DNA from 3 places in the Reichenbachiella sp. MALMAid0571 genome. Region 2 is predicted to be linked to each of the others. Evidence: riboswitches for the same ligand, from Rfam matches in the RefSeq annotation. Region 2 holds a riboswitch; each other region holds the start of a gene.

Region 1 (6,848 bases), on a different contig from region 2:
GAGAGTATTTTCTCAATTTGAGAAATACGAATTTCCAATATCGGCTTATATGCACTATAAACACACTTTTATTTTGCTGGCATGTTTATTCCTATTAGGTAAGTACAAATTAAGTTAAACCAAAAATATATAAACATGAAAGCGCATAATAGAAGTCTCAATATGATCACTAAAACCATCGGAGTAGTAGCTCTTATTTTCTTGTTTGCATGCTCAGGCAATCAATCCAATGATCTTAAACAGCAAAAAGAAGAAATAGTAAAGGAGCTTGAAAAACTGGAAACCAATATTGATGATGCCATCGATGATATTGAAGACAAATTAAACCTCAACGAAGGACCAATTGAAAGGAATCTTGAAAAAGTACAGGAAGACCTGAAACAGAAAAAGAAAGATGTGCAAGTTTCCTTGACCAAAGCTAAAAATGCTACTAAAGACAATTGGGAAAGCATTAAGAGTGATGTAAATGAAACCATGGATGACATTGAAGCTGAGTTTAACGATGTGAAACAAGAAATTGCAGAGGCATTGGATGGTTCTGATAAATAATTATCAGATAATCCAATATTGAACACATATAAACAGAAAATCATGAAAAAGTTACCAATATTAATAATCGCAATAGCCTGTATAGTATTTGATGCAAAGTCTCAAAGTATGGATCACCGTGAAAATCCACAGTTTGGGTTGAAAATAGGCTCTAATTATTCTAATGTATATGACTCACAAGGTGAAGAGTTTGAAGCAGATGGTAGATTTGGGTTGGCTACCGGAGTATTTATCACAATCCCTATTGGTAAATTTATAGGGCTTCAGCCGGAAGTTTTATATTCCCGAAAGGGATTTAAGGGAACAGGTACCATACAAGGCTTGTCTTATGATGTCACTCGTACCACGAATTACATTGATATTCCTTTGATGTTTTCGGTGAAACCATCTCCTGCCATTAGTCTGGTAGCTGGCCCACAATATTCCTTCCTTTTAAAACAAAAAGATGAATTTACCAATGTAGGAGGTAGTGTGGTGCAGGAGCAGGAATTTGAAAATGATAACATCCGCAAAAACACCATGGGTTTTATCGGAGGTGTAGATTTTAACCTAAATGATTTTGTAATTGGAACCAGAGTCGGGTGGGATATGATAAATAACCATGGAGATGGTACTTCAAGTACCCCACGTTACAAAAACGTATGGTATCAGCTGACTTTTGGGTTTAGGTTGTAATCAATTTTGTAAGCTTTTAGGAAACAGCAATAGAGACCTGTCAGGTTTACTTTCAGATATAAACCTGACAAGTCTGCAGGTTTCAGGTACTGATAAGTACAATAAATTTTTAACTCTTAAAACAAAAAAATCATGGGAAATATACTTTATATACTCGCAGTAGTATTGGTCATTTTCTGGCTGGTTGGCTTTTTGGGTTACAGTGCAGGAGGTCTTATTCACATTCTTCTTGTCATTGCCCTTCTTGCCATTATACTTAGAATAATCAGGGGAGTTGCTTAAGTTTTCAGAGGTAAGACGTTGCTCGGAGTTGGAGTAAATAGAAAATTATTGAAAATCAAAAAAACGAAACAAAACATGGAATTATTAGATCAAGGAAACTGGAATATATTGAAAGGAAAATTGAAAGAAAAGTATGGTGAGTTTACTGAAAATGAACTTGCTGTGGCAGAAGCGAAAAAGATTTCAGAATTGAAAGTGCTTGAAAACTCAAATTAGAGGTTATCCAATGAAGCACTTTCAATTCTTAGATTTACTTACAGGTGCAATCCACATTCTGTTTTCGGGCTGTTGTTCCACCTGCCGCTACGACCTTTTCCAGGTACGGTACAGTGCTCACAGCCTATAGAAAAATATCCCTTGGCTACTAGCGGATGAAAAGGAAGGTTGTGATCTTTTATATAAGCTTCTCTTTCTTCCTGAGTTACATCCAGTAAGGGATAAAACTTGATGATGCCATTTCTGTCTTCAAAAATATCCAGTGTAGAACGGTGATCGCTTTGCCATTCCATCAGTCCTGACACCCAGATTTTGTAGTTTTCTTTGATTTCGTTGAGAGGTTCAACTTTATTTATTGAGCAGCAGAAGTCCGGATCTTTTTTCCAGGTCTCTTCCTTTGTGGTAAAATCGTGTTTCCAATCTTCTGCTTTTATACTTTCTACATTCAGGCCATAGAGCTCTGTGAGCTTTTCTTTGTATTCCAATGTTTCTCTAAAATGATACCCCGTGTCAATAAAATAGATTTTTTGACTGGGGTTAGCCAAAGAAAAGACCTTGAGTAAAAAGGCAGAGGTAGCAGCAAAAGACGAAGTAAGCATGACATCTGCCTGATCAAAATCTTCATAAAGAGCAGTTACTCTTTCTTCGATGGTCAGCGAATGATATCTTTCATTCAATTGCCTGATCTGTTTTGCTCTGGTTTCAGCATTTTCCAAATCTATTGTCAGCTTTTGTGTTTCTGTTTTTTCAGCTTCCATATTCCTTCTCAATTACATTAAATATTGAACTTCTTACGAAGAATTTTCTTTTAGGGTCTATTTTTTTTTAATAATTGATAGATAATGTTGTTTTAGGTTTGTTCATCAATAGAATAAGGTCACCAAGAAATAAAAAAGCCCCTGTCGATAAGTCGAAAGAGGCATTTATATCGGTTTGACAAAATGTCCTTGGACTTATCTGTTCCCATTTTTGGGACAGGATTTAGCACCGTTTTTCCATAAAAGGAAAGGTTGCTAAGGCTTCAAAGGGCCATTCCCTCCACCTTTCTTGATAAGTTATCATATTAAAGAACGAGTCGCAAAGCTAGGATAAATTAGCTCTCATACCAAAAACTCACCTAAACCGCTTAAAGATCACTTTTAAAAGCTCTTTAACCTCATCAGAGTTCATGTCCCATTCGTATTTTTTAGAATAGTTCTGTACCAAAAGTTCCACTGATTCGTCAAATGAATTGCTTTTTTCTACTTCCTCCAGTGCTTTAGAATACTCACTGGAATCACCATTGAAAAGATCATTCAAAAACATGTAGCGTTGATTTACGCTAATGCTCTTCTGTATCTCAGAAATTTTCTCTGTTTCATGAACTTCCGCAATTGAAGATTTTGGTTTGTTGTTTTCAAATTTTTCGTTGATGGTATGCTTTTCCTCAGTAAATTTTTCGTTTACGGTGGTTGGTTTTTCAGCTATGATGGGGGCTGGAGCGGTTTTCACTTCTACTATTGGAGAAAACTCCTCATCCATGTTCTCTTCTTCTTCGACCTCTTCATGGTCGTCTTTTTCTATCAAAATTCCTCCATCATGATCGCTGGTGTCTTGATTTATTTCATCAAGCTCCTCCTCTTCTATTATTATTTCTCCAACCTCTTCGGTATCTTCTTCCTCTTCTACCTTAATCAAAATCTCTTCTTCAGCTATTGGTTCATCAATGATTTCTACAACTGGTTCTTCTTCTTTCACTTTTTCAAATACATCCAGAGGAAGTATGGAAGAAAACAAATCGGCTTCTCCGGAAATATCATCATTGTCTGGCGTTTGTTGGCTGACAACAAATTGTACCAGGGTTTTTATTTCATCATTAGTTATTACCTGATTGCCATCATTATCAAGCTTCTCTACTATTTTATTGTAGATATTTTTTCTTAGCTTAATATATTTAGACAGCCCTTTGAAACCCTGAATTCTGGTTACATTCGGCAGGTTAGAAAATTCTGTGATAAAAAACTCTGTCGGATTGTACATCAAAGTAATCGTATCCAAAACAGCTTTCTCCAATAGAGGCCTGAATGGTTCTTTCTTTATCAAAATATTTTTTGAAAGCGTATTGATAAGGCTTTTCAATCCATCTTTAACTTCGGGTTTTGAATAGTCGAAAAAAGGGCTTTGAAATTTTTTTGTTTCTTCCTGCCACTGAAGAAACAAGACCTTTAATATATAAAAATTGACTTGCTTTACAGGAGTAATGTCCAATATTTGCTGGCCGGTAATTGCGTTGCTTGTAGGGAAATGTTTCTCGAGGATTATTGAAGAAAATGATTTGCTATAACTTTCTGCTGCCTTTTGATTTAATTTGTTGCCAGTCATAATATTTGCTTGTTTTGTAAAGTTATAAAATATGCCGAAAATCGTCATAGAAAACCTCAATAAGAAGGAAATTTTAAGTGAAAACGATGAAAAATTGCTTCTTGATATCATTCATGAAAATAATGTAGATTGGATGTATGCCTGTGGAGGTAAAGGAAGGTGCACTACCTGCAAAGCAATATTTTTGGATGGTATAGAAAATGTATCTCCAATAACCACCTGCGAGGATAAATACATTGATTCCGGAAGACTCAAAGAAAATGAGCGGCTGGCTTGTCAATGCCATGTTTTGGGAGATGTAATCATCAAAGTAGATTCGTCCAACAAATTCATGCACATAAGCTATTCTGATTAACTATGTTTATAGAACCGCATATTGTCAAGTTTAAAGCAAAGAATGAACCGACAGGTTGGATAGAGGTAATATGTGGATCAATGTTTTCAGGAAAAACAGAGGAACTCATTCGGAGAATGAACAGGGCTTTAATAGCCAGACAAAAGGTTGAAATATTTAAACCGGCAGTAGATACACGCTACCACCAGACTGAAGTGGTGTCTCACAACGAAAACTCTATCAGGTCAACACCCGTGCAATTTGCCAATGATATATTGCTATTAGCAGGAAATAGCGATGTGGTAGGCATAGATGAAGCTCAATTTTTTGATCAGGAGATAGTAAGTGTAACAAGAAAACTTGCAAATAAAGGCAAAAGGGTAATTGTTGCCGGGTTGGATATGGATTTTAAGGGGGAGCCGTTTGGGGCTATGCCGGCATTGATGAGTATTGCAGAGTTTGTGACCAAAGTGCATGCCATTTGTATGAAATGTGGTGGTGTGGCTTCTTATTCCCACAGGCTTCTAAATTCGGATGAAAAAGTGATGTTGGGTGAGAGAGAAACTTATGAAGCCCGATGCAGAAATTGTTTTTATCAAGATTATCAAAAGGAAAAGTAGTTGAAAAACATTGCAATAACATTAATCATATTTTTAAGTGCGAAGATCACATTAGCACAAGAAAACATTCCAATCGGAACCTGGCGTGTGCATTTCAACTATGAGCGCACCCACCTTGTGGAATTAGTGGAGGACAAGGTCTATTGTGCCAATCAGTTTGGCCTTTTTTATTACGACCTTTCGGATAACAGTTTGAATAAGCTTTCCAAAATGGAAGGGCTGAGTGATATTAGTGTTTCTGCTATAGCCTATGACGATGAGTCAAAAACTTTTGCTATTGGGTATGAAAATGGCAATATTGATTTGCTACAGGACAATCAGATTTTGAATGTTAAAACGATAAAAAACAGAGACATAAGCGATAGTAAAAGTATCAATCACATTACGTTTAGAAATGGATTGGTTTACTTATCAACCAACTTTGGAATTATTGTACTCAATTCTGAATCAGGAGAAGTGGCAGAGGCTTATCAAAACCTTGATCAAGGCGAATCTACAAAGGTAAATAGCGTAGCTTTTCATGATGACAAAATTTATGCGGCTACTAATATTGGGATGCTGGAAGGACAAATTGCCTCCAATATTAATCTACAGGATTTTAACAATTGGGAGCGGTTTGAGGGTTCTTTAGTATCCGATGTGAAAATGTATTCTGTAACTATTCTTAACGATCAGGTAATGGCTACTGATGGAACCAAAATATTCTTTTTCGATGGAGATTCCTGGATTGATTCCGAGATCAATAATATAAATTCTGATATTATAAAATTACGAAGGAATGAATCCAATGTGATTGTGATAGCGGAAGGCGGTATCTATTCTTTAGATGACTCAGGAGATGCTGTTCCTATAGAGATAGAAAATGGAGATGTTCCAAAGGATGCTATTTTAACTTCTGAAGGCACACTCTGGTATGCTGATCATAGTCATGGCCTTTCCAGTTTGGAAAATGGTACAGTGACCAGATTTGTTCCAAATGGGATATTTGAGGGGATTGTCGGAAGAATTCAATTGGTAGGAGAGAAAGTGGTTGTTCTGCCACGGTTTATGTCGTCATTTTACCAGTCTCTAAACAACAATCTGGGTTATGCTGAATTTGAGAATGGTAGCTGGAAAGTTTTTACTAAATCTGATCTGTCGGGGTTGGAGGATATTTCAGCAGTTTCATCAGATTCGAAATTGGTAGCTTCGTTTGGTGATGGAATATTAAATCTGGAAAATCAATTGAAATATGATGAGACCAATAGTCCGTTGGTAATAAATAACTCATCGAACAATGATATTTTGGTTGCCGGGCTGGCGGTAGATAATCAAGGGAATAGATGGGTAGCAAATGCCAGCAATACTCCACTGCTTAAGTTAGATATTGAGGGCAATTGGGAGTCATTTTCTTTTGGTGTCAGTGCCTCAGAATATCCTGTTGATGTGAAAATAAGTAATCTTGGAAATGTCTGGATGCAGTTGAGCAACACTTTCACTGGAGGTATTTTGGCATACGACCCGGAATCAAAACAATCGAGATACATTACCTCTTCCAATGGCAATTTGCCATCCTCTAAGGTTACCGATATTGCATTTGCTAAAGATGATGAGATTTGGATTGGGACAGAGGGTGGATTGGCTGTTTTTCCTTTTTCTTTTGGCGTAATATCAGACAATTCTATAGAAATCAACCGGCCTATTTTTGGCACTAATTTCCTACTTGAAAATGAAAGTATTTCGGCCATAGAGATAGATGGAGGCAATAGAAAATGGATAGGAACGAATGATGGTTTATGGCTATTTGAGGAAAATGCGGATAAGCTTGTTTT
Region 2 (6,848 bases):
TAGCTACCATCAGTATTTGCTGCTGAATCCAGATTAGGAGTATATAAATCCAAGCCAATTATCATGGCATTATGATGTATCGCAGAGAAAGTTACATTTTTTTCTCTTTCCGGTCCATTTTTGGGCATTGAATATTTACCTGACATCACTTTGTCCCATACCTTTTTAGTTTCCGGCCATATAGGCCTGTGATCCGGATGACCTGCATGGTCTGGATATCTTTGTGTTGCAGAATGATTTCCTCTTACACAATACACAGGAATGTCTTTTGAATAAACAGGTTCCATAGTGTTTCTAAACAAAAGCAACTCCTTCTCCAGCCGCTGAAGTGCTCCCTCATCCCCAAGGGTTTTCCTGTCTGCATGACCATAAACCAAATCTCCGGTAAAAAGGACAAATTCTATGTCTTCTTTCGAAACTGCACGTGCTACCTTATCCAATATCACTTCATTCACTCCACTCCCATCGCTCCCACTGCGACAATCTCCTGTCACTACAAATCTCCATGATTCATTGTCTTCTTTCGAAACTAATTCAGTGCTTTGTTCCTTCTGAGATACACATGAAAAGAAAAGTATGGGAATTAATAAGCTAAATAGTACAATCCGTAGAAGCATATTATATTGAATTTATATTTTTTGCTATTTGCTCTATTTATTACTAAACAGACTATCATTCAAAGCATTCAATGCTTCTTTTTTATGCTTGGCATTTACAAGAAGAGTAACATTGTGTTTGCTGCCTCCAAATGATATCATCCTTAATGGAATTTCTCTCAAAGAATCAAAAATAACAGATGCAGTACCTTTTTCGTCGGCTATAAAATTACCAACTACTGATATGATACACTGATCCTTTTCCACATGCACCTCTCCATATATCTCCAATTCATCTACTATTTTATTGAGGCTTTTACCATTGTCAATAGTCAACGACACTGCTACTTCAGAAGTAGTAATTACATCAACTGAGGTTTCATACTTTTCAAATACTTCAAATATCCTTTTTAAGAAACCATAAGCAAGAAGCATTCTGGTCGATTTTATTTTTATTACTATGATCCCGTCTTTCGCTGCTACGGCTTTGATTCCAAACTCAGAAGTATCTTCACTGATGTAGGTACCAATGGCAGAAGGATCCATAGTATTTTTAACCCTCACGGGAATATTTTTTCGTCTGGTAGGGAGCAGACAATATGGGTGTAATATTTTAGCTCCAAAATATGCCAGTTCACCAGCCTCTTCATAAGAGAGCTTAGGAATACTTTTGGTATGCTCGACTATCCTTGGATCGTTGTAGTGCATACCATCAATGTCAGTCCAAATCTGGAGTTCAGAAGCATCTATTGCCTCTGCCAATAATGATGCAGAATAGTCGCTCCCTCCCCTTTGCAGATTGTCTATCTCTCCTTTGCTATTTCTACAGATATATCCCTGAGCAATAAAGAGATCCACTCCGGAATGCCTTGTCAAAATAGCATCCAGTTCCAATTTACTAAACTCTAAATCCGGTTCGCTTTCTGAAGTCAATCGCATAAATTCCAAAGAATCCAGCAACATCACATCTTTACCTTCCTCCTCAAGCTTTGTGGTAAATAACTTGGTTGAAAGTACCTCTCCCTGAGCCAAAACTACTTTTTCTTCCTTTTCAGAAAAATCTGAATCTACTATCCCATTGAGAAGATCAACAAATGCACTGTAGTGTTCTCTTCCTTTTATTTTATATTCTTCAGAGTCATACAATCCTTCTATCAGTTCATCATACCTGAAATTGAACTTTTCAATGATCTTGCGTGCTCCCTCCTTATCATTGGCATATAGACATGTACATATTGCTACCAGGTCGTTGGTAGTACCTGACACGGCAGACAATACCACAAATCTTGGTTCTTCATCTTCTACAATTTGAGATACTCTTTTCATATTCTCAGCTGATCCTACTGATGTACCTCCAAACTTTAAAACTTTCATATACTACTTAGTTTTCTACTTAATAATTATTGGTGCATGATGCCTAAAACAAATCCATCGCCAACAATTACTTATTTTCTATTTATTAAAAAATTCACACTTACTGCTTACAAAGTTAAGCGTATTTGACTACTATTTATTTGAAAAAAAATCTTTCAACTTGGCTGTTATTTTTTCATGCTCGATCAGAAAACCATCGTGCCCATAATCAGAGTGAATAATCTCATGCTTCGATCCAGGTATGTTTTCTGCCAATGTTTTTTGCTCAGATACTGGAATTAATATATCAGAGTCTATACTTACTATCAGGGTTTTTGCTTTGATAGAATTGAGTACATCCACCAAAGAACCTCTTCCTCTTGCTACATTATGTGTATCGAGGGCTTTAGACAAATACCAGTAAGAATAAGCGTTGAATCGTTTTGCCAATTTTTCACCCTGATACTTGATGTATGACGATGCTTTGTAGTTATCCAGCTTTTCATTGTCTTCATCATTTTGTGTTTGGATGTAAGCCTCTATCGTTCTGTAAGTAAGCAACCCTATTCCTCTTGCCGCCTTCATTCCTTCTATAGCGGCATTTTCGTTATCTTCTCCCCATGTACCATCTGCCTCCATAGCCATTCGCTGAGCTGTATGCACCGCCTTACTCCATGCCGATTCTGTAGCAGAAGACACACACACCACGAGGTTTTCGATCAAATCAGGCAACAACAAAGCCATTTCAAGTGCCTGATGTCCACCACATGACCCTCCGATCACAGTATTTATTTTATCAATTTTCAAATACTGGCGCAGGAGGTCATAGGCATTGACCATATCTCTAATGGTAACCATCGGGAAAGACAAATAGTAGGGTTTTCCTGTCTCAGAATTGATACTCAATGGACCTGTAGATCCATAGCACGACCCAAGCATATTGGCACATACTATGTAATAATCCTCTGGATCAAAGTGGCATCCTTCTCCGACCATTCCAGGCCACCAGTCCTCAACATCCGAATTGGCGGTAAGAGCATGGCAAATCCAAACAACATTGCTTTTGTCTGCATTCATTTTACCATAGGTATGGTAGGCGATAGTCAGGTCGGGAAAATACCCCCCGGCTTCCAGCTCAAATCTTTTATTGTATTGATAAAACTGCTTTGCAGACATAAGTGATTTTAATTAATTGACTTTTGAATGGCTTGTTCTATGTCGTTTTTAATATCGTCAAAATGCTCTAATCCCAGAGAAACCCGTACTAAACCAGCACCAATTGACACTTGTCTTCTTTCTTCTTCACTTAGTTTAGAATGTGTTGTTGAAGCAGGATGAGTAGCAATTGTCCGGGTATCACCGAGATTTGCTGTCAACGAAATCATTTCCAGTGCATTCAAAAACTTCCTCCCACTTTCTAGTCCACCTTTCAATTCAAAGCAGACCAATCCCCCCCCCAATTTCATTTGTTTCTTTGCGAGTTCATAATTTGGATATGTTGATAAAAATGGATACGACACAGAAGCCACATCATCATGTTGTTCCAGATATTCCGCTAACCGAAGGGCATTTTCACAATGTCTTTCCATTCTGAGAGCCAGTGTTTCAAGGCTCTTGGAAAGTACCCAGGCGTTGAATGGAGAAAGAGATGGCCCTGTTCGTTTGGCAAAAGTTCTTACTTTAGCAATCAACTCTTTGTTTCCTAAAACAACACCTCCCATTACACGCCCCTGTCCATCAATGTATTTGGTAGCAGAATGCGTAATAAGATCCGCTCCCCATTTGGCTGGTTGTTGTAAAAAAGGTGTCGCAAAACAATTGTCAACATTCAACAAACACCCATGCTTTTTTGAAAGCTTACCCAGCCATTCCAGATCTATCAAATCCAAAGCAGGATTTGAAGGAGTTTCAACAAAGATCATTTTTGTATTGGTCTGAATGGCTGCTTCCCAGGTTTCAGGCTTCTTAATATCCACATAGGTATATGTGATATCCCATTCAGGAAGTACTTCGGTAATGACTTTATGCGTATTTCCGAAAACTGACCTTGAAGCCAAAATATGATCCCCGGATTTTAAAAACGGAGCGATACTTGCAAATACTGCAGCCATACCGGTAGCGGTAGCAAAAGCATCTTCTGTACCTTCTAATTGAGCCATTTTAGAAGCAAACTCAGAAGTATTTGGATTGGTAAATCTGGAATAGATGTTTCCATCTTCCTCATCTGCAAACAAGGCTCTTGCTTGCTCTGCATCATCAAAGACATAACTGGAAGTAAGATATAATGGAACAGAATGTTCTCTGTTCTCGGATCTTTTCTCCTGCGTTCTTATGGCAATTGTTTCAAAATTTTTATACACGACCACTAACTTTTAAGTTCAACACTGCTCTTTTCTATCTCAACTCTCAAAAGGTATCGTCGGGTTTGATAATGGAATAAAATTTAATTTTCCAAAACTCTACCCATAAAAAAATCCCTTCTGAGATAAGTCAGAAGGGATTATATAATTTCTTTTAATGAATCCTCTACTTTCTTATCGATCCCTTTTCAGGGTAGGAATTGGCACCTTATTATAAAATAGGTTGCCAAGGTTTCTTAGGGCCATATCCCTCCACCTTTCTTGATAAGTCAAAATGTTTTTAAAGAACGAATGCGCAAATAAACACATTAATTTGATAATATTCTCAAAATGCAGACTAATATTTAGTAAATAATTCTAATCTCCACTTACCTGCTATTTGCGTAATACTTTTTGGATATAATGATATAAATTGTACTCAATATTGAATACTGATAAAACAGCTAAGTTTAGTATTATGAAAAACATCTTTCCGTTGATTCTTATTGCCTTATTCTATTCTTGTAAAAGCGATCAACAAAAAACAAAAAACGTCGAAAATAATCTGTATAAAACTACTGATATTGAGTACAATCTGGGTGATGTTACATCCGGCTTAGAAGGCCCTGCGGTCGATGTTAACGGTAATTTATATTTTGTAAATCCATTCAAATCAGGCTCTATTGGTATGTTTGATCCTCCAGGACAATTTCAAATGTTTATTGATCAGCTACCCGAAGGCAGTACAGGCAATGGTATTCGATTTGGAAGCCGGGGGATGATGTACATAGCTGACTACACTGGTCATAATATACTGCAAGTAAATATGACTAATAAAAAAATAACTGTTTACGCTCACAATGATGGGATGACCCAACCCAATGATATTGCTATTACTTCTTCCAATATCATATTTGCTTCCGATCCTGACTGGAAAAATGAATCCGGGCAAATCTGGCGTATAGACACCAATGGAACATTCACACTACTGGAAACCAATATGGGTACAACTAATGGAATAGAAGTGAGTCCGGACGAAAAAACGTTATATGTCAACGAAAGTGTCCAGAGAAATATTTGGGCTTACGATCTTAGCAAAACTGGTGATATTTCGAACAAAAGATTATTGGCAAAGGTGAAAGACTTTGGGATGGACGGTATGCGTTGTGATGTTGAAGGCAACCTTTATATAACCAGACATGGAAAAGGAACGATTCTTATTTTATCCCCATCAGGAGAAAAAATTAACGAAGTAACCCTTAAAGGTAAAAAACCATCAAATATCGCTTTCGGAGGATCGGAAGGAAAGACGTGTTTTGTAACCCTACAGGACCGAGGATTTATTGAAAAATTTGAAACAGCACATGCCGGCAGGACATTTGTCATGAACTCAAAATGAAACCATTATACCTCTAATAATATATATACTCTTTGTTCCATTTTTTTGATTATTGGCCAAAATAATGGCTTAATTAATCCTATTAAGGCATCTTATTTGCATGAAGCTTTGTTATAAATAAATTACATTATTATCTTAATCGCTTCTTTCTATAAAATCACAATTCATAAATGGAAAACAATAAAAACAAGAAATTAACTACTTCGGATTCACGAAGAAAATTCATTAAAAGCCTCGGTATTGCCGGAGCAGCTTTTACCATTGTACCCAGGTCTGTACTTGGAGGAAATGGATTTGTAGCTCCGTCTGACACTCTATATATCGCTGGGATTGGAGCCGGCGGTAAAGGAAAATCAGATATTGTCAATTTTGCAAAAAGCCCCAACGTGAAAATTGCATTTTTATGTGATGTAGATGACAGGGAAGCAAAAACAAGTAGAGAGAATTTCCCTGATGCAAAGTATTACAAGGACTACCGCATCATGTTGGAAAAAGAAAAAAACAACATTGATGCTGTATCAGTTTCCACTCCGGATCACATGCATGGAGCTCAGGCTCTTGCTGCAATGCAATTGGGCAAACATGTATATGTGCAAAAGCCTCTGACACATGATATATTTGAAGCCAGACAGTTAACAGAAGCTGCGCAAAAATACAAAGTAGTTACTCAAATGGGTAATCAGGGAGCTTCAGGTGATGGTGTGCGTAAAATGCAGGAATGGTATAATGCAAACCTGATAGGAGATGTACACACAGTGTATTGCTGGACAAACAGGCCTGTATGGCCTCAAGGAATAGCCTGGCCATCGAAAAAAAGTAAAATACCCAAAGAACTGGATTGGGAATTATGGCAAGGAACTGCTCCACGTAAAGACTATGTAGATGGCTTACTGCCATTTAACTGGAGAGGATGGTGGGATTATGGTACCGGGGCACTTGGAGATATGGCATGCCACATTATTGAGCCAGCTTTCAAAACGTTGCAACTAGGCTATCCAACAAGTGTGGAATGTAGTGTAGGAACCAGCTACGTAGGAGTATGGGGACGTGTATATAGTCCCGAAAGTTGTCCTCCTTCGTCGCATACCATTCTGGAATTTCCTGAAAGAGATGAAAAATCAGCTGTTAAACTTCACTGGATGGATGGTGGCATTCAACCAG
Region 3 (6,848 bases), on a different contig from region 2:
CATCATCGCTTACCTATCTGACAATGGACCCAATGGATACCGATGGAACGGTAATATGAAAGGCAAAAAAGGATCTACCGATGAAGGCGGGGTAAGGTCTCCTCTCATAGTTCAGTGGAAAGGAAAAATAGATGCTGGAAAAAAAATCACTAAAATTTCCAGTATGTTGGATTTATACCCAACGCTAACCAAGTTGGCCGGAATTAGATTTTCTCCTAAAAAACCTTTGGATGGAAAAAGTCTAAAACCACTACTTATAGAAAATGATTCTGATTGGGAAGACAGATATATTATCAATAATTGGAGAAATAGTACAAGTGTAAGAAGTCAGCGATTCCGATTGGATGCGGAAGACAACCTGTACCACATGATCAAAGATCCGGGTCAAAGCACTGATGTATCTGATCAATATCCCGATATAAAAAAGGAGATGATGAATATCAAAGACCAATGGAAAACTGATGTATTATCCGAACTCCCAAAAAAGGATTTGAGAACCTTTCCTGTTGGCCATCCCGATTTTGAATATACTCAAATACCTGCGCAAGACGGCCAGGCTCATGGCAACATACAAAGGTCGAATCGGTGGCCAAACTGTTCCTATTTTACCAATTGGACGGATGAGAAAGATTATATCTCATGGGACATAGAAGTATTAGAGGAAGGAGATTACGATGCAACTATATACTACACTTGTTCGAAGGAAAATACAGGCTCAACCATTGAACTCATTTTTGATTCAGATACTCTGAAAACCAAAATCACCGAACCGCATGATCCACCATTGATTGGTATGCAATACGATAGACACAAACGAATTGAGTCTTATACGAAAGATTTTAAGCCTCTGAATATGGGTGCTATTCATCTGAATAAAAATACAGGTCAGTTGATATTGCAAGCACCTGATATTCCGGGTAAGGAAGCTTTAGATTTTAGATTACTACTGCTGAAAAAACAAAATTTCACTCCAAAAATTTGATGCAGGCAAGTCGAAACATCAAGGTAAAATACCGACAAACGGTTCTTCCTCATTGCTCTAAAAAGATTTTAATTGACTAAAGTCAATCGAATTCCAAGAATCTTCTAAATATTAACAATTTATTATTTACTTTGGAATCAAAGTATCACCAACCAACCAACTACGATGATAAAGTACAATCCCAAAACGTATGTCTCACACATATTTAGTGTTTACAGCCGTCATGTAATGCGAGCTCTTTTGCCAATGATGGTGTTGGTAGGAGCATTTACTGCGTCGGTAGAATACGTGATGAAGGAAATCATTAAATTAGAATACGAAGGTACTCTTGCTTTTCACTCCATACTAGGGATTATACTTGGCCTGTTTCTAGTTATCAGAACGAATACCGCCTATGATCGCTGGTGGGAAGGCCGTAAGCTTTGGGGTTCTCTGGTCAACAACTGCAGAACCTTGGCCATCAAAATAAGTTCATTCACAACCAACCCAGAGGATAAACATTTCTTTAGAACTCAAATTCCAAATCTGGTCTTTTCGATGAAAGAGCATCTTAGAGGTAGCATTAAGGTAGGAGAAATGGAATTTCCGGATCCAGAAATGAAAAGTGCTGTGATCAAAAGTAAACACCGTCCCAATATGATCAATAGAATAATGTACCAAAGAATTCAACTATTGAGAGACAGAGGTGATTTGAGTCAGGAACAGTTTTTCGTACTGGATAAGGAAATGAAAGCATTTACTGATATTATTGGTGCTTGCGAGCGTATTAAATCAACCCCCATACCTTATTCCTACAGTATGTTTATCAAAAAATTCGTTTTCTTTTACATCAATTCCTTACCCTTTGCACTGGTTTGGCAATTTGGATACTGGGCCGTGCCAATTGTAGTGTCAATTTTCTACTTCCTGTTTAGTATTGAATTAATAGCTGAAGAAATTGAAGACCCCTTTGGTACTGACATCAATGACTTGCCTCTTGATGAATTGGCTGTAAAAATCAAAAATGCGGTGAGAGAGATTATTGATACAGAGAATTATGAATACCCTGTAGTAGCAACAAAATAACCGTTAATACTTTACAACTAATTCAAAAAAACCGGAACACCTGATTTCTACATGCTCCACCTTTGTTGGTTCTGTGCAAAGAATTAACAGAATTCGACAATCCTTTTTAACTCACCTACCGGAAATTGCATTCGGATTTAGCTTGCAGCCTATTATTTTTCACTTATATTTGCCTTACTTATCAAGAAAGACCGAGGGATTGGGCCCTTAGACGTCTTGGCAACATATCCATAGCCGCAATACGGATGTTGTGCCAATTCCCACTCCGACCGTTTCCGGTTGGAAAAAGATAGGTAATCGTCAAGTGATTTCTTAGGTAAGCAAAATTGAGTTCCAAGCTAAACAATTAGATATGGACATTAGAGATATTCTCAAAGAAAGAATATTGATCTTGGATGGTGCAATGGGCACAATGATCCAGCGTCATCAATTAGAAGAAAAGGACTTCAGAAATGAAGAACTAAAAGACCATCCTGTTCCATTGAGAGGCAACAATGATTTGCTGTCTATCACCAGGCCGGATGTAATCAAAGGAATTCATGCAGCATATTTTGAAGCAGGAGCCGATATCGTAGAAACCAATACTTTTGGCAGTACCTGGATCGCTCAGGCAGACTACAAACTGGAAGACTGGGTTTATCGGATCAACTTTGAATCGGCAAAATTGGCAAAAGAAGTTGCTGTAGAATTTAGCACCAATGAACCTGACAAACCCCGGTTTGTAGCAGGATCAATGGGACCTACCAACCGACTGGCATCTATGTCGCCCGACGTAAACGATCCCGGATTCAGAGCGATCAACTTCGATCAACTGAAGCAGGCATTTTCAGATCAGGCAAAAGCCCTACTTGATGGAGGAGCTGACTTATTGCTGGTAGAAACCATCACGGATACTTTAAATGCCAAAGCAGCCTTAATGGCCATCGATGAAATAGCAGAAGAACGTGGAATCAAAATACCAATCATGGTATCAGGAACTATTACTGATGCCAGTGGCAGGATATTGTCCGGACAAAATACAGAAGCCTTTCTTATTTCAATTTCTCATTTGGATTTGCTAAGTGTTGGATTGAATTGTGCCTTGGGAGCCAAAGAATTGAAGCCTTATTTGCATGTGTTATCCAGTAAATCAGAATTCAACATCAGTGCTCACCCAAACGCAGGTTTACCCAACGAATTTGGTGCTTATGATGAAACTCCGGAAGACATGGTAAGTCAAATCAAAGAATTTCTAGATGAAGATTTGATCAACATCATTGGTGGATGCTGTGGCACCACTCCTGATCATATTAAAGCAATAGCAGAATTGGCAGATGGGTATAAGCCTAGAATTGTTCATAGTCAACGGACAACTGTTAACAGCTAACAGAAAGATTGGGTTATAATAAAATAGTATGAGTTTTAAATTTGAAAATTTAAGGGTTTGGAAAGATGCCATTCAGTTGGCAAATGAAATTCATATACTCACATTAGAATGGCCTAAGAGCGAACTCTACATTTTAACGTCTCAAATAAAAAGAGTAGCCGATTCTATTGCTCTTAACATTTCTGAAGGTAGCACAGGTCAATCTAATTCTGAATTTAAAAGGTTCCTTAGATACGCCAATAGATCCGGACTTGAAGTGATTACTTGTCTCTATCTAGCTAAGGGGAGAAATCTTATAAACGAAGAATATTTTCTAAAATACTATAATCAAACCGAAACACTCATTGTAAAAACCCAAGCTCTTATAAAATCGATTAACTAACGTAAATTCGGTTGACTGTCATCAGTTGACCGTTGACTCAAAATAAAATGAACATACACCCCGACTATCCAGGAAAATACAAATACAAATGGCACAATTATGCGCCAATGAAACTCAGCGGATTGGAGCCATTGATTGTCACTCCTGAACTAAATTTCATAAATGTAGGAGAAAGGACGAATGTTACTGGTTCGCGAAAATTTCTTCGGTTGATCAAAGAAGAAAAATTCGAAGATGCACTTGCCATAGCAAGAGATCAGGTAGAGGGAGGCGCACAAATCATCGACGTAAACATGGATGAAGGGATGTTGGACGGAGTTAAAGCCATGACTGATTTTCTGAATCTTATGGCATCTGAACCAGACATTGCAAAAATTCCCGTCATGATTGACAGTTCCAAATGGGAAATCATAGAAGCAGGATTGAAATGTGTGCAGGGAAAATCAGTAGTAAACTCTATTAGTTTAAAAGTAGGCGAAGAAGAATTTATCCGTCAGGCTAAACTCATCAAACAATATGGTGCCGCAACCATCGTCATGGCTTTTGACGAAGATGGACAAGCTGACAATTACCAAAGAAGAATTGAAATCGTTAAGAGAACGTATGATTTGATGGTTGGCCCTAAAATCAATTTCCCTCCACAGGATATTATTTTCGATCTTAATATTTTCCCGGTAGCTACTGGCATGGATGAACACAGGAAGAATGCACTGGATTTTTTCCAGGCTACCCGCTGGGTTAGAGAAAACCTGCCCGCAGCACATGTAAGTGGTGGTGTCAGTAATGTGTCTTTTTCTTTCAGGGGCAACAATCCTGTAAGAGAAGCCATGCACTCTGCTTTCCTGTACCATGCCATTGGTCAGGGAATGGACATGGGAATAGTAAACCCTGCAATGCTTGAGGTGTACGATGACATTCCAAAAGAATTATTGGAAAAAGTGGAAGACGTTTTATTGGACAGACGAGAAGATGCCACTGAAAGACTGCTTGATTTTGCTGAATCGTTTGTAGGAAGTGAAAGGGCCGAAAAGAAAAACGATGAATGGAGAGAGCTCCCGGTAGGAAAAAGGATCGAACATGCGTTGGTCAAAGGAATTGTTGAATTTATTGACGAAGATACTGAAGAAGCACGCCAGCTTTTAGACAAGCCTTTGCACGTCATAGAAGGCCCATTGATGGACGGGATGAATGTGGTTGGAGATCTTTTTGGTGAAGGAAAAATGTTTTTGCCACAGGTAGTGAAAAGTGCCCGTGTAATGAAAAAGGCGGTGGCTTACCTTACACCTTATCTGGAAGCTGAAAAGGCAGAAGGAGCAGCAAAAAATGCCGGAACAGTACTTTTAGCCACAGTGAAAGGTGATGTGCATGATATCGGAAAAAACATAGTTGGTGTGGTGATGGCATGCAACAACTATGAGATCATAGATATGGGTGTGATGGTACCAGGAGAAAAAATACTGGAAAAAGCCCGTGAGGTGAACGCCGATATTATTGGATTAAGTGGCTTGATTACCCCTTCGTTAGATGAAATGGTGGACTTTGCAAAATTACTTGAAAGAGAGAAAGCTCAGTTTCCATTACTGATTGGAGGTGCTACCACTTCCCGGATTCATACTGCAGTAAAAATTGATCCTTGCTATTCCGGACCTGTGGTTTATGTTTTGGATGCATCGAGAAGTGTTCCTGTTGCCGGAGATTTACTGAGTGAAAAGAAAGAGGCATACGTTTCAGGAGTAAAAAAAGAATATCAGGAAGCAAGAGAAAAGCATGCAGGAAGAACAAAAGATAAAAACTACATTCCCTTTGCAGAGGCTCAGGAAAATTGTTTCAAAATAGATTGGGAAACCACACCCATTACAAAACCAAATTTCATAGGAAATAAGACCTATAACAGCTATCCGTTGGAAGAAATCAGAGAATACATCGACTGGACTCCCTTTTTCCAGACATGGATGCTGAAAGGTAAATACCCGAAGATTTTTGATGACAAAATCATTGGAGATGAAGCAAAAAAACTGTTTAATGATGCCAACAAAATGTTGGATCAAATCATTGCCGAAAAAAGCTTAACTGCCAATGGAATTATTGGAATTTATCCTGCCAACAATACTAATGGTGATGACGTAAAAATCACAGATGAAAATGGCAAAGAATTAACCACTTTCCATTTTTTGCGACAGCAGGGTAAGAAAGGAAAAAATATCGCCAATTTATCCCTGGCGGATTTTATCGCTCCGGAATCAAGCAAAAGACAAGATTACATGGGCTTTTTTGCAGTTACTGCTGGTATAGGAATAGAAAAAATATTGGAGAAATACGAAAAAGAGCATGACGATTACCAATCCATCATGGTCAAAGCTATAGCCGATCGTTTAGCCGAGGCGTTTGCTGAACTGATGCATAAAAAGGTAAGAAAAGAAATTTGGGGATATACTCCTGAAGAAACAATGGATAATCAGGAATTGATCTCTGAAAAGTACAAGGGCATCCGTCCGGCACCAGGATACCCTGCCTGCCCGGATCATACGGAAAAGCCCTTATTGTTTGATTTGCTAAATGTAGAAAAGGAAACTGGCATAATATTAACAGAATCCAATGCCATGTACCCGGCTGCTGCAGTTAGTGGTTTCTATTTTGCCAATGAAAATTCCAAATACTTCGGACTTGGAAAAATAGAAAAAGATCAGGTAATAGATTATGCCAAACGAAAAAATATGACTTTAGAAGAGGCTGAAAGGTGGTTATCACCTAATTTGGCGTACAACTAAGAGTGTTTCAGTACTATGTTGTATAGTGTTATAGTTTAAATGTTGAATTGTAATGGCAAAAATTGAAAAATTTGAAGACCTAGATTGTTGGAAAGAATCCAGGATTTTAGTCAAAAACATATATTCCAATCTCAATCAAAACAATTTAATAGACTATGATACAAAGAGTCAATTGAGAAGAGCTTCATTGTCAATAATGAATAATATTGCAGAAGGATTTGGAAGATATAGTAACAAAGAATTTATAAGGTTTTTAGAATACTCAAGCAGTTCTGCCGCTGAAGT

What was found. Region 2 has a riboswitch for S-adenosylmethionine ahead of AAOP42_RS13140 (trans-sulfuration enzyme family protein). Riboswitches for the same ligand answer to the same signal wherever they lie in the genome.
Region 1: it holds a riboswitch for S-adenosylmethionine, as region 2 does, so the genes downstream of both, AAOP42_RS19935 (phosphoadenylyl-sulfate reductase) here and AAOP42_RS13140 (trans-sulfuration enzyme family protein) in region 2, are expected to answer to the same signal.
Region 3: it holds a riboswitch for S-adenosylmethionine, as region 2 does, so the genes downstream of both, AAOP42_RS05565 (homocysteine S-methyltransferase family protein) here and AAOP42_RS13140 (trans-sulfuration enzyme family protein) in region 2, are expected to answer to the same signal.

What each region holds. Positions count from the first base shown of each region.
Region 1 is NZ_JBDKWG010000147.1:152,694-159,541, reverse strand. It holds gene AAOP42_RS19955 (hypothetical protein) at 136-549, shown strand; gene AAOP42_RS19950 (porin family protein) at 592-1,224, shown strand; gene AAOP42_RS19945 (lmo0937 family membrane protein) at 1,357-1,506, shown strand; gene AAOP42_RS19940 (CsbD family protein) at 1,582-1,722, shown strand; gene AAOP42_RS19935 (phosphoadenylyl-sulfate reductase) at 1,761-2,480, opposite strand; SAM riboswitch class I at 2,673-2,779, opposite strand; gene AAOP42_RS19930 (DUF8457 domain-containing protein) at 2,836-4,083, opposite strand; gene AAOP42_RS19925 (2Fe-2S iron-sulfur cluster-binding protein) at 4,115-4,438, shown strand; gene AAOP42_RS19920 (thymidine kinase) at 4,441-5,037, shown strand; gene porZ (type IX secretion system anionic LPS delivery protein PorZ) at 5,038-6,848, shown strand, end outside.
Region 2 is NZ_JBDKWG010000133.1:71,154-78,001, forward strand. It holds gene AAOP42_RS13125 (metallophosphoesterase family protein) at 1-617, opposite strand, end outside; gene AAOP42_RS13130 (aspartate kinase) at 651-1,970, opposite strand; gene AAOP42_RS13135 (homoserine O-acetyltransferase family protein) at 2,103-3,125, opposite strand; gene AAOP42_RS13140 (trans-sulfuration enzyme family protein) at 3,134-4,309, opposite strand; SAM riboswitch class I at 4,481-4,580, opposite strand; gene AAOP42_RS13145 (SMP-30/gluconolactonase/LRE family protein) at 4,767-5,687, shown strand; gene AAOP42_RS13150 (Gfo/Idh/MocA family protein) at 5,858-6,848, shown strand, end outside.
Region 3 is NZ_JBDKWG010000107.1:11,587-18,434, reverse strand. It holds gene AAOP42_RS05575 (arylsulfatase) at 1-982, shown strand, start outside; gene AAOP42_RS05570 (bestrophin family protein) at 1,148-2,047, shown strand; SAM riboswitch class I at 2,223-2,343, shown strand; gene AAOP42_RS05565 (homocysteine S-methyltransferase family protein) at 2,400-3,413, shown strand; gene AAOP42_RS05560 (four helix bundle protein) at 3,442-3,795, shown strand; gene metH (methionine synthase) at 3,843-6,563, shown strand; gene AAOP42_RS05550 (four helix bundle protein) at 6,616-6,848, shown strand, end outside.